4 regions of the Arthrobacter sp. KN11-1C genome follow, and region 1 is predicted to be linked to each of the others. Evidence: riboswitches for the same ligand, from Rfam matches in the RefSeq annotation. Region 1 holds a riboswitch; each other region holds the start of a gene.
The links. A riboswitch is a leader RNA that binds a small molecule or an ion and turns the genes downstream of it on or off. The one in region 1 is predicted to bind thiamine pyrophosphate.
Positions count from the first base shown of each region.

Region 2: another riboswitch for thiamine pyrophosphate. It lies ahead of thiD (bifunctional hydroxymethylpyrimidine kinase/phosphomethylpyrimidine kinase); the one in region 1 lies ahead of thiO (glycine oxidase ThiO).
Region 3: another riboswitch for thiamine pyrophosphate. It lies ahead of ACSBOX_RS01685 (ECF transporter S component); the one in region 1 lies ahead of thiO (glycine oxidase ThiO).
Region 4: another riboswitch for thiamine pyrophosphate. It lies ahead of thiC (phosphomethylpyrimidine synthase ThiC); the one in region 1 lies ahead of thiO (glycine oxidase ThiO).

Region 1 is NZ_CP197467.1:1,368,658-1,371,859, reverse strand. Features, by position in the region: gene thiS (sulfur carrier protein ThiS) at 1-200, opposite strand, end outside; gene thiO (glycine oxidase ThiO) at 197-1,501, opposite strand; TPP riboswitch at 1,493-1,612, opposite strand; gene thiE (thiamine phosphate synthase) at 1,639-2,328, shown strand; gene ACSBOX_RS06455 (RNB domain-containing ribonuclease) at 2,366-3,202, shown strand, end outside.
Region 2 is NZ_CP197467.1:1,808,685-1,811,886, reverse strand. Features, by position in the region: gene thiD (bifunctional hydroxymethylpyrimidine kinase/phosphomethylpyrimidine kinase) at 343-1,863, opposite strand; TPP riboswitch at 1,855-1,951, opposite strand; gene ACSBOX_RS08475 (Rne/Rng family ribonuclease) at 2,100-3,202, opposite strand, start outside.
Region 3 is NZ_CP197467.1:343,614-346,815, reverse strand. Features, by position in the region: gene ACSBOX_RS01690 (ABC transporter ATP-binding protein) at 1-651, opposite strand, end outside; gene ACSBOX_RS01685 (ECF transporter S component) at 651-1,280, opposite strand; TPP riboswitch at 1,356-1,492, opposite strand; gene ACSBOX_RS01680 (NUDIX hydrolase) at 1,687-2,409, shown strand; gene ACSBOX_RS01675 (DUF4235 domain-containing protein) at 2,461-2,721, shown strand; gene mnhG (monovalent cation/H(+) antiporter subunit G) at 2,718-3,202, opposite strand, start outside.
Region 4 is NZ_CP197467.1:1,719,317-1,722,518, reverse strand. Features, by position in the region: gene ACSBOX_RS08035 (amidohydrolase family protein) at 1-1,058, opposite strand, end outside; TPP riboswitch at 1,152-1,259, shown strand; gene thiC (phosphomethylpyrimidine synthase ThiC) at 1,254-3,083, shown strand; gene ACSBOX_RS08025 (alpha/beta hydrolase) at 3,084-3,202, opposite strand, start outside.

The DNA.
Region 1 (3,202 bases):
TCGCCCTCTGCGAGCGCGGTGGCAGCCCATTGGCTGCGCGGCACCACTTCGGAATTGCGTGCGACGGCGACTCCGATCTTGCGTCCGTCGGCCGCCTGGCCGCTGGGGTCCACAAGCCGTCCGGTGATGTGGCTGACGAGTGTGGTCACGGACGCGCCGTCGCCCAGCGTGTGGTCTGTGCCGTTCAATTTGATGTTCATGCGTGGTCCTTCGGAAGGGGATTTGGGGTGTCGGCCGAGGGGCCGCCTGTGGATGCCCTCGCTGCTGAGAGCGGGCGGGAGAAGCGGTCCGGGCGGAATTTGTTCCACCGCGGATCGGCGTTGCCATCCATGAGTCCGACGCAGATTTTCGCCGCTGCCGGGGTGAGGAGCACGCCGTGCCGGAAAAAGCCGCTGGCCACGATGAGGCCCGGCACGGTTCCTTCGCGACCTTCGACGCGGCCCAGCAGCGGTGCGTTGTCCGGTGTGCCGGGGCGGGCACGGGCGGTCGCCTCGAGGAGTTCCAGTTCGGCAACAGCCGGAACCAGTACCTGGGCGTCGCGGAGCAATTGGTACACGCCGCCGGCTGACACCGGGTTGGATCCTCCCCCGGACGCCGACAAACCGTCTTCGCGTTGCGTTGCGCCGATCACCACGGTCCCGTCGCCGCGGGGAACGATATACACGGGCACTCCGCGCACCATCCCACGGACGGTGGCGGTGACAAGGGGTTGCAGGTGCTCCGGGACGCGCAGCCTCAGTATGTCGCCGTACACGGGACGCAGTGGCAGCGACAATCCATCCGGCAGGCCGTTCAAGCGGGCAGCATCCAGTCCGTTGGCCACCACTGTTTCGGCTGCGAGGATTTTGGCGCCCGAACCGAGCACCGCCCCGACGACGCGCCCTTCCTCCCATAGGAGGCCCGCCGCTGTGTCGTGGACCGCAAACCCGTCCCCGGCCCCCGCGATCCAGCTCGAATCGCCGGGCTGGTGGTCTGCCAAGGCACCGAGAATCGCGGCCGAGAGCCGGCGCGGATCCACTTGGTGATCGCCCGGGATATCGAAAGCACAGGAAATCTGCGGGCTCAAGAGCGGCTCGCGCTCCCGCGCCTCGCGCAACGGGACGGATTCCACCACCAGGCCATGGGCGAGCTGGACGTCACGAAGGTCGGCGAGCGCCCGGCGGTCCGCGGCGTCCGCACCGACGGCGAGGGTCGGCGTCGTGCGGTAACCCGTGCCGCGTCCGGCACTGGAGGCGGTCACATTGCGTTCGAAGTCCGGCCACAGCGCCGAGGATTCGAGCATGAGCTCCAGGAGGTCCTCTTCCTGGTAGTGGAGTTCACTGACGGGCGCCAACATGCCGGCCGCCGCAAAGGTGGCACCGCTCGCCGGTGCGGGATCGATCAGGGCAACCGAGCGGCCGGAGCTGCGGGCTTCCCACGCGATGCCCAGGCCGATGACGCCGCCCCCGATCACCGCCACATCCGCGTGCAGGGGCCCGTTCCGGGTGTTTGCTTTTTCCATGGAGTCCTTCCCTACGCCGGTACTAGCCGGATCAGGTCAAGCGGTCGGCGCTGAAGCCCTCTCAGCCGCGCGGCGATTGTGACCGCCGCCGCGGCTCCCGCGGTACCAGCCCAGTTTAGAGGAACTACTCTGTTTCCATGACCCAGCACGATGTCCACACCACCGCCCGCCTGTACCTCTGCACCGACGCCCGCAAGCAACAGGGTGATTTTGAGCAATTCGTCGATGCCGCGTTCGAGGGCGGCGTGGACATCATCCAGCTGCGTGACAAGACCATCGAAGCCGCCGAGGAACTGGAACTCCTGGAGATCCTGCAGGCCGTCGCGCACCGTCACGGCCGTCTCTGGGCAGTCAACGACCGCGCGGACATAGCTTCCCTCTCCGGCGCACCGGTGTTCCATATCGGCCAAAAGGACATCCCGCTGCGCTCGGCCCGGAAGCTGCTCCACGACCCCGCCATCATCGGCCTCTCCACGCACACTCCGGAACAGATTGACGCAGCCATCGCCGCGTCTCCCGGCCGCAGCGGACTGGACTACTTCTGCGTCGGGCCAGTGTGGGCCACTCCCACCAAGCCGGGACGCTCCGCCGTCGGGCTCGATTTGGTGAAGTATGCCGCCAACGCGGTGAAGCAGGCAGACGCCGAGACAGTCGGCGGCGTGGTGCTCCCCTGGTTCGCGATCGGGGGCATCGATCTGGGCAACGTCGAAGAGGTGGTGGAGGCCGGGGCAAGCCGCATCGTGGTGGTCCGCGCCATCACCGAGGCAGAGGATCCGACGGCGGCAGCCCAGGCACTCCTGGCCGCCCTCGACGCCGCGGCGGCCTAGCGAGACGCCGAAAGATTTTGGAGTTACCCTGACTTTCGTGTCACATCAGCGGATAGCCCCGAATGTCAGTGAAACGTCGAACCAGCTTGCGGAAGCACTGGCTGCGCTTCGGACTGAACTCGAGCTGCCTGCAGGCTATCCCGCTGAAGCGCTGCGCGACGCCGAAGCGGCGGTTTCCGGACACACCCTGCCGGTGCAGGACCTCACCGACGTTCCGTTCATCACGATCGACCCGGCCTCTTCCACGGATCTCGACCAGGCGCTCTTCATAGACCGCTCCGGCGATGGTTACAGGGTCCTCTACGCCATCTCCGATGTGCCCTCCTTCGTGCCCCCGGGAGGCGCGCTCGACGCCGAAACCCGCCACCGCGGTCAAACGTTCTATGCCCCGGACGGCCGCATACCGCTGCACCCCGAGATCATCAGCGAACACGCCGGAAGCCTGTTGGCCGGGCAGACGTGCGGCGCGTTCGTGTGGGACTTCGAACTCGACGCCGAAGCGGAGTTCCGTACCGTCTCCGTGCGTCGGGCAAGCGTACGCAGCCGCGCCAAGCTCAACTACAAGGGCGTGCAGGCGGAGATCGATTCCGGCGCGGCCGATCCCGTCCTCCAGCTCCTCAAGGAGGTCGGGCTCAAACGGGTGGAACTCGAACGCCGCCGCGGCGGAGCCAGCCTGAACATGCCTGAGCAGGAAATCGTGCAGCTGCCCGACGGCGAGGGGTACAGGATCGTCGCAGCGCCCTCGCTGCCGGTGGAGGACTGGAACGCCCAGATTTCGCTCATGACCGGGATGGCAGCCGCCCAGCTGATGCTCGACGGCAAAGTAGGAATCCTGCGGACCATGCCCGCCCCCGACGAGCGTTCGTTGCTCCAT
Region 2 (3,202 bases), 440 kb from region 1:
GTGCCTCAACGCCGTGGACTCCGGTACGGAATCCATGAGTCATCCCTCGAACAAATCCAAGTGAAATGTCAATTCCAAATGAAAGGTCTCTAGGGGCATAACCCAAGTGTTGGCGTAAGCACCGAAGATCTAGATTACGCTAGTTTCGCCTTCGGCTGCAAATGAGGCCAGGTCCGGAGGCTGCCACGTGATGGCTGCCACAGACTGGCTATGCCGCCATCCGGTACCGTGCCCGTCCACCTTACCCTGCCGACCGGGAAAAGCTTGGATCCTCACGCCGACACGCTGCGGCGTCCGCCGGAAAGGCCCCGATATCCCATCCTTACGCACCGGGAAACGGGTTCAAGCATGCAGCCTTGGGGCATCGAAGAACGCAGTTTCATAGCGGCAGGATTCGGAGAATGCCTCCATCATGGCCGTGCGCTCGGCAGGAGAAGCGGCCCTCGCGGCGGCATCCGTGATGTCGATCGCCTTGCGGGTGGCCTCGGCGAACGCCTCGTCCGCATAAGTGCGCAGCCAGTCGGCATAAGGGTGCTCGTCCGACGCTCCGGCCTGAAGATAGCCATGGTGGAGCTGCTGTCCCACCTCGGCGTACAACCAGTAGCAGGGCAGCACGGCAGCCAACAGCACGGCATAGCTGCCCGACGCAGACGCCGCGAGCAAGTGGTCGACGTAGGCCTTCGTGACGGGGCCTTGCTTTTCGCTTACCTGGCGTCCGCTGAGCCAATTCCGATGCAGCTCGGACTCGACTTCAAGGCACATCTGCGAGCCGCGGGCCCAGAACAGCTGTTCGTTTTCGCTGGGGGCGAGGGCGCTTGCCCTGGCCAGGACCCTGGAATAGCCGTTGAGATAAAGGGCATCCTGCGACAGGTAATAGCTGAACTGCGCTTCGCTGAGGCCACCGGTTTGCAAATGCTGGATGAAGTCCAGGCCATAAATGGCCGCAAGTTCCGATTGGGCGGCGTCCCACATCCGGACGGCGAAATCCCCCGGCCGCAGCTCTTGCTGAAGCGCGTGGAAATGATGGATCGGCCCGTTGCCCTTCCCCACTTCCAGCACCCCGGACTGGGTCAGCGCCTCCTGGAGCCAAGGCTTGACCACGCGCAAGGCAGATTCCCAATCGCCGAGCCGCGCCTTGGCCGTCGCCATCGCCGACGACAGGGAACATCCCGTGCCGTGGCTGTTGCGGGTCTCCACACGTTGGCCGGCGAATTCCACCACGTCCTGGCTCAGGACTCCCCCGGTGTTGACCAAGGCATCGGGGCAGCCCGCTCCCTGCAGATGGCCGCCCTTCACCAGGACGGTGTTTCCGCAGGCAGCTGCCAGTCGTTTGCCTTGCTCCAACGCCGATGCCCAGTCGGTCGCCTCAGCTTCGCCAAGCAGCATGGCCAGTTCGGGAAGGTTGGGGGTCACCAAGTCGGCGAGGGGCAGAAGTTCCCGCAGCGCGGTTTCAGCGGATTCCGCGAGGAGCCGGTCTCCACTGGTGGCGATCATCACCGGATCCAGCACGACGACGGCGGGGCGCACCTCGCCGAGCCAGCGGCGGACCTCGTGGATGACCGCGGCGTCCCCGAGCATGCCGATTTTGACGGCATCAACAATGATGTCGTCGCTGATGGCATCCAATTGCTGCCTCAGGAACTCCACGGGAGGCACATGGACGGCAGTGACTCCTTGCGTGTTTTGTACAGTGAGGGCCGTGATGACGGCCATGCCGTAGCCGCCGTTGGCCGCGATGCTCTTCAGGTCGGCTTGGATTCCGGCGCCACCCGAGGGATCCGAGCCGGCAATGCTGAGGACCCTGGGGATGGGGTTCTGGACAGCCTTGAGCGGGTAGACGGCTGATTGCGCCGAAACAGTCATACGAGACATCCCTTCGCCGGTGCTAACCGGACAGGTTCAACGGGTTTGGTCTCAGCCGGCTTGGTGCGCGGCACCCCGTGTCAGTCCCTTAGCTTAACCCGGATGACACCTCGCCCGCTGAAATCGCCCAATGCAACCGCACCGTGCGGGGATCCGGTGAATCAGCCGGAAACGCAGAAGCCCCGGCCGTTTCCACGAGGGTGGAAACGGCCGGGGCTTCGGGCAGGGTACTGCGTTTAGAGTTCGGACTTCGGCACGCCGACTCCGAGAATGATCGGTTCGGCTGCCGGAGCCGACTTGGCCGGTGCAGCGTCCGGTGCCTTGGCCTCGTGTGCGGCCCCACCGGAGGCAGCCACAGCGACCTCGTGGTGCTCGACGTTGGTGGCGTTGGCGGCACCCTGGGCACGGCTGGCACTGCGGTTGCGGCGCCCTCGGCGTCCACGCAGACCCGAGTCCGGAGATTCCCCGCTTGCAACGCCCACGCGGGCCCCTGCTGGGGATTCCTGGGCTTCCGTGGCTGCCGGGGCGGTGCCGGGTGCTTCTCCGAGTCCCGCGAACGCCTGAGCCAACAGATCCAGGCTCATGGCCGGTGCGCCACTTGCAGGTTCCTCTTCGTGGTGGACGAAGGGCAACGCCACTTCCTCGCCGCCGAATCGCAGCACAGGCTTCGAACGTTCCTCTCCACCCGATGCAGCGGCAGGAGCCGGGGCGGCCGGGGCTGCCGGAGTTGCTTCGGCTAGGTGCCCGTCAGCGAGCAATTCCGCCGCGTGGTGGAGCTCGTCGTCGTGCAGGTGGGCAGCGTGGGCTGCCGCCGCGATGGTGGCAAGGGCGGCGCGGGTGGCTGCCTGGCGGTTCGGATCAGTGGATTCCACCGTGTGGACGGGCACCGGAGGGGCGACCGGGAGTTCGGCAGTTCCCTGGCCCGTGCCCCTGCCGCGGCGGCGCTTGCGCTGCTCCGGGCGGACGGCCGGCTGTGACTCAGTGCGCGGGTGGTGGTGTTCGGCTGCCACTACGTTTGCCCGACGGTGCTCGACAGGCTCGTCGTGCGTGACGATTCCGCGCCCTGCGCACGTCTCGCACTGCTCGCCGAAGACCTCAAGCAGGCCCGTGCCCATGCGCTTGCGGGTCATCTGGACCAAACCAAGGGACGTCACTTCCGCGACCTGGTGCTTGGTGCGGTCCCGGCCGAGGCACTCGACCAGGCGGCGCAATACGAGGTCGCGGTTGGATTCCAGGACCATGTCGATGAAGTCGATGACGATGATTCCGCCGATGTCGCGCAAGCGCAACTGGCGAACCACTTCCTCGGCAGCCTCAAGGTTGTTCTTGGTGACGGTTT
Region 3 (3,202 bases), 1.0 Mb from region 1:
CACCAACGTGGCGCCGGTCTTGTCGAGGCAGCGGCCCACGGCGTCGCGGACCTCCAGCACGCCCGCGGGGTCGAGGTTGGCGGTCGGCTCGTCCAGAAGGATCAGGCCCGGCCGCATCGCCAGGATACCGGCCAACGCAAGGCGCTGTTTCTGCCCGCCCGAGAGGGCCGACGTCGGGTGGTCGAGCGCAAAGTTGCCGCTGGCACTGCCACCGGCACTACGCCGCAGCCCGACGTCGTCGAGCGCTTCACCGACGCGCTTCCAAATCTCCTCCCGGGGCACGCAAAGGTTCTCGGCACCGAACGCGACGTCGTCGCCCAACCGGGAGAGCACCACCTGGGTTTCCGGGTCCTGCTGCATGAGTCCGGCACGGCCGCGCTGGGCCTTTGGCGAAACACCGTCCACGAGCAACGAGCCGGTCTCGTCGGCGTCGTCCCCTTCCTCGCCCAGCACGCCTGCCAGGGCATGCAGGAGCGTCGACTTGCCCGCGCCCGAGGGGCCGAGCAGCAGCACGCGCTCTCCCGGACGGATGTCCAGGTCCAGGGCGTGGATGGCCTGCGTGGTGCGGCCAGCGTGGCGCCAGCCCCAGCCTTGCGCGGAAATGGCGGCGGGTCGCACCACGGCAGAGGTGCCGGAATCAGGACTGGGCATCAGGAAAAGACGGGCTCCGAGGCGGCCTTGCGGGACGCGAACGCGCTCAGGACGCCGGTCCTTGCCAGGCCACGGGTAGCGATCCAGGACAGGCCTCCGGCAATGACGGCCCCGGAGATCGTGCAGAACACGATGTACGCGAGCTTGTCGACCGGTTCGTAGGCGATGTTCCAGCCCCACGGCAGGAAGGAGTCGTTCAGGCCGCAGAACAGGCCCGCGCCGGCACCGGCCAGCAGGGACACCGGCAGGTTGAACTTCTTGTACATGAAGGCCAGGAAGATGAGTTCCGCGCCAAGGCCCTGGAGCAGACCCGAGATCAGCACCGTGGTGCCGTACTGGTTACCCATGATGAGCTCGCTGGTGGCGGCCACAATTTCGCAGAAAATTGCCGCACCGGGCTTGCGGACGATGAGCATGCCCAGCACTGCCGGAATCATCCAACCGCCGGCGATCAGGCCGCCCAACGGAGGGTAACCGGCGGTCGCTGGGGTGACGACGAGAGCCATCTGGTCCCATGCCCAGAAGATCACGCCACCGGCGATGGAGATCAGCGCCGCCACGACAATGTCCACGACGCGCCAATTGTAGGCAGGCTTGGTGAGGCCCGTCCTTGCAGAAATACCAGTCATTTTGTCCTCCTGAGGAACAGGAGGGGAAAGTGTTCCCGGTTGCCTGCGAGCGGCTTCCGCCGCGCCGGTTCCGGACACTATGAGAACTCGACTCCCTTGCGCCGGTACTAGCCGGATCAGGTTCGAGGGTCTGCGGCTGTCCGCACTCTCAGCGCCCGTCCTCCGTGCCGCATTGCTGCGAGCCCGACGGCGGCGCTCCCCTGTCGTTATCAATCCACCCTTTTGGGCGTGGTTCAGTTTACACCTTGGCAGGGTTTCGAAGCCTGGACAAAGACGCGAACCGACGGATTCTGCTCGATCATTCGCCGGGTGGGCGCAGTCGGGCCCGGAATGGCGCGGGCGGCCACAGAAACTGGGAGAATGATCCAGCAGAATGTGACGCAGAAGCGCAGGCAAAGGAGCGGTCTTGGCAGGGATTGACGAAACGAACAGCACGGCCGAACCGAGACTCGCCGCGAGCGTGATCCTGGTCCGCGACGCCGCGGTTCCGGAGGGCTCCGAAGATGCGGCGCGCGCTTTGGAAGTGTTCGTCCAGCACCGGGTGAGCACGATGGACTTCGCCGCCGGAATGGTCGTTTTCCCCGGCGGCCGGGTGGACCAGGCGGACAGCTCCGGCTGGGACTTCGCGGACGACGTCGTCGAGCGGCACGCCGCCGCATGGCACCGGAGCAGCATCGCCGCCGAGCCCTCTTCCGCCCCGTTGAACGCCGGCCGCGTACTGGCGGCCGCACAGCGCGAGGTTTTCGAAGAGGCCGGGCTGAAACTCGACGCTGCCACCCTCCGTCCGTGGGCCAACTGGGTCACCCCGGCAGACCAGCCCAAGCGCTTCGACACCTACTTCTACCTTGCCTGCCCGGTTTCCGGTGCCGAGCCAAGGCACCAGACCACGGAAGCGTCATCCTCCCTGTGGATGCCGGTCCGCGCAATCCTTGATGCCGAAGCCGCCGGAACACTCAAGCTCATGCCGCCCACCTTGGTGCTGCTGGATGAGCTCCTCGCCCTCGGCACGATGGAAGCTGTGCTGGCCGAGAGCCGTGACATCGTTCCCGTGCGTCCAAACCCGGGGGCCCTGCAGGAGTTCTTCCGGCTGAGGCACCAGGCGCCATCCGATGCTCCGGAACTGCCCTGAAGTGGGGTTAGGCTGGGGACGGTCCTGTTTCCTCCCGCAAGGAGTCCCGGAATGAACTTCTTCTTCAAACTGCTCGGCACCGGCGTGAGCATCGGCGCAGGCTTTGCTGGCACCAAGCTCGTCAACGCCCTGTGGGAAAAAACCACGGGCAACAAGCCACCCAAGGGCAACGACGACATGGAAGCGAGCCTGCGTTCCGCCCTGACCTTCGCCCTGATTTCCGCCGCTGTCAGCGCCGTCATCCAGGTTGTCGCGGGCCGGGGTACGAAGCGCGCCATCTCGCACTTCGAAAAGACGCAGGACGTCGTCTAGGCGGACGGTCCGCCGTTAGCGCCCGCGCCCCCGCTATCCCGGGCGTCGCGGGCGTTGCCGCCATCCCGGACGCTCCCGCCGTCGCGCGTGCTCCCGGTGCGGGGCACTTCCGAAGCGGCTTCCTGGGCTTTCTCCGCTGCACGTTGACCGGCAGCCCGCAATACCACGGCCTCGAGTTCGTCTATGCTCAGCAGCTCGGGGTGGAGGTGCTTGGTCCGGTAGCCTGCGCGGCCCACCATGTGTGCGGACACGGGCACGGTCAGCAATTGGAAGATCCAGGCGACCGCCAGGATCGGCCACACCCACCATTCGCGCATCTGCAGCCCGATAGCCGCCAAGAGAAGGAACAACCCCAGCACTTGGGGCTTGGTGGCTGCGTGCATGCGGCTCATGAGGTCCGGGAAGCGCAACAGGCCGATTGCCGCGCCCAATGACATCAGCGCACCGACAATCAGCAGCACCGCGGTGACGGCGTCGATGA
Region 4 (3,202 bases), 350 kb from region 1:
ACGGTGCACTGCGGTTTCAACACCACCTCAAGGGACGCGCGGGGATCGTTTGCGTAGAGCACGACGTCGGCACTGGCGCCTTCGCTGATGGCGTCGGCCCCCAGCCACTCGCGGGCGGACCAGCAGGCGGCGTCGAGCGCGGCGGCCGGCGGCAGGCCGGCCCGGTGCAGTTCCAGGATCTCCTCGCCGATCCGGCCGTGCTTGATGACGCTGCCGGCGTCCGTCCCGGCGTATACCCGCACCCCGGCGTCGAACGCCTCGAGGATCCGCTCATGCCGACGCTCCCAGAGCGCGATCATGTGGGCGGCGTAACGGGGGAACTTCGCTTCCGCCTGTTTCGCGATGTCCGGGAACGTCGCAATGTTGATGAGGGTGGGGACGATCGGTACGCCTTGGTCCAGCAGCCGGGGAATGTGGTGCGGCAACAATCCGGTGGCGTGCTCGATGCAGTCGATGCCGGCGTCGAGCATGTCGTCGATGGTCCCTTCGGCGAAGCAATGGGCGGTCACCCGGGCCCCCTCGTCGTGCGCCGCCGCGACAGCGTCCTTGACGACGGCCGCCGGAAAGGACGGGCCGAGATCCCCGGCGGAGCGGTCGATCCAGTCCCCGACGATCTTGACCCAGCCGTCCCCGGACCGTGCCTGCTTGCGCACCGCTTCCACCAGATCCTCCGGCTCGACTTCTTCGGCCAGCCCGGGGATGTAACGGCGTTGCCTCGCGATATGCCTGCCCGCGCGGATGATTCTGGGCATGTCCGTGCGGCGCTGCAGCCAGCGCGTGTCGCTCGCGGAACCGGCGTCGCGGATCAAGAGAGTCCCGGCCTTCCTGTCCGCCGTCGCCTGCAAGCGGGCAGTCTCCTCGTCGACAGCTCCGCCCTTGCCCAAGCCAACATGGCAATGCGCGTCGACCAAGCCGGGCAGCACCCATCCATCCAGCACTACGTCCGGTTTCGCGAGGGGGCGGACAAAGGTCATCCGTCCGTCGACCGACCAGAGACCTCGCAGTTCCTCCTCCGGCCCGGTGAGGACAGCGCCGCTGAATTCGATGATTTCCGCCATGAATCCACCCTAGACTCAGGCGCCGTCGCCGGGGCAGTCACATCTGTCCTCGGTCACATCTGTCTCGAGGACTCCCGGCTGTGGTAGCTTCATCTACGACCACACGGGGGCCCTTGCAAGGGCTGAGATCGGGCTGACGCAGCCTGCGACCGTTGAACCTGTCCGGGTAATGCCGGCGAAGGAAGTGAGTACTCCTTGAGCACCAAAGAAACACAGCTGAGCCCTGCCCAAAACGAATCGGCGCAGGAGGTGACACAGTCGCTCAAGTCGCATTCCCTCGCGTTCCTGGAGGACACAGCGACGGGAATCCGTGTCCCGGTCACGGAAATAGCCCTGGAACCATCTCCCAACGGCGAGGCCAACGCCCCCTTCCGGGTGTACCGCACGGCAGGGCCGGGGAGTAATCCCGTAGTGGGCCTCGAACCGTTCCGGAGCGAGTGGATCGAAGCACGTGGCGACACCGAGGCTTACAGCGGCCGCGAACGGAACCTGCTCGACGACGGCAAATCGGCCGTGCGCCGCGGAGCCGCCTCCGCGGAGTGGAAGGGCGCACAGCCGGTGCCCCGCCGCGCCGTCGACGGCAAGACCGTGACGCAGATGCATTACGCCAAACAGGGCATCGTCACGCCCGAAATGCAATTCGTGGCACTTCGCGAGAACTGCGATGTGGAACTGGTCCGCAGCGAAGTCGCCGCCGGCCGGGCCATCATCCCCAACAACATCAACCACCCCGAATCCGAACCGATGATCATCGGCAAGGCGTTCCTGGTGAAGATCAATGCCAACATCGGCAATTCGGCCGTCACCAGCTCCATCGCTGAAGAAGTGGACAAGTTGCAGTGGGCCACGCAATGGGGCGCCGACACCGTCATGGACCTGTCCACGGGTGACGACATCCACACCACCCGCGAATGGATCATCCGCAACTCCCCCGTACCGATCGGCACCGTGCCGATTTACCAGGCCCTCGAGAAGGTCAACGGAGAAGCCAACAAACTCAGCTGGGAGATCTTCCGCGACACCGTCATTGAACAATGCGAGCAGGGCGTGGACTACATGACCATCCACGCCGGCGTGTTGCTGCGGTACGTGCCGCTCACCGCGAACCGCGTGACGGGCATCGTTTCCCGCGGCGGCTCCATCATGGCGGGCTGGTGCCTGGCGCACCACGAGGAAAACTTCCTCTACACGCATTTCGACGAACTCTGCGAAATCTTCGCCAAGTACGACGTCGCGTTCTCGCTGGGTGATGGACTGCGCCCGGGAGCGACGGCGGACGCCAACGATGCCGCACAGTTCGCCGAGCTCGACACCTTGGCCGAGCTGACGAAGCGGGCATGGGAATTCGACGTCCAGGTCATGGTGGAGGGCCCCGGCCACATTCCGTTCCACTTGGTGCGGGAGAACGTGGAGCGTCAGCAGGAGCTGTGCGACGGCGCCCCGTTCTACACCCTGGGACCCTTGGTCACCGACGTCGCTCCGGGCTACGACCACATCACCTCAGCCATCGGCGCCACGGAAATCGCACGCTACGGAACCGCGATGCTCTGCTATGTCACCCCGAAGGAACACTTGGGCCTGCCAAACAAGGACGACGTCAAGACCGGTGTGATCACCTACAAGATCGCCGCCCACGCCGCGGACCTCGCCAAGGGACACCCGGGCGCCCACGAGCGCGACGATGCCCTCTCCAAGGCCCGCTTCGAGTTCCGCTGGCGTGACCAGTTCGCCTTGTCGTTGGATCCGGTCACGGCGGAAGCGTTCCATGACGAGACGCTCCCGGCCGAACCGGCCAAGACGGCACACTTCTGTTCGATGTGCGGACCGAAATTCTGCTCCATGCGGATCAGCCAGGACATCCGCGACGAGTACGGCTCCGCGGATTCCCAAGCGGCCATCGCGGAAATGTTTAGCGGGATGCGCGAAAAGAGCGCTGAGTTCCTGGCATCGGGCGGCAAGGTCTATTTGCCCGAGCTTGAAGTTCCCGGAGGAAACCGCGGCGCGAATTCAGGAAGCCTGAACTGATCAGGACGCTTGGACTGATCCTGCGCGGCTGACGTCCGCGATGAAGGAGCGGATGATCCGGTCTCCTTCAACGGAGTCATGAGGCCGGTGTCCTCCAGCCGCAACGCGGCGGAGGGCGC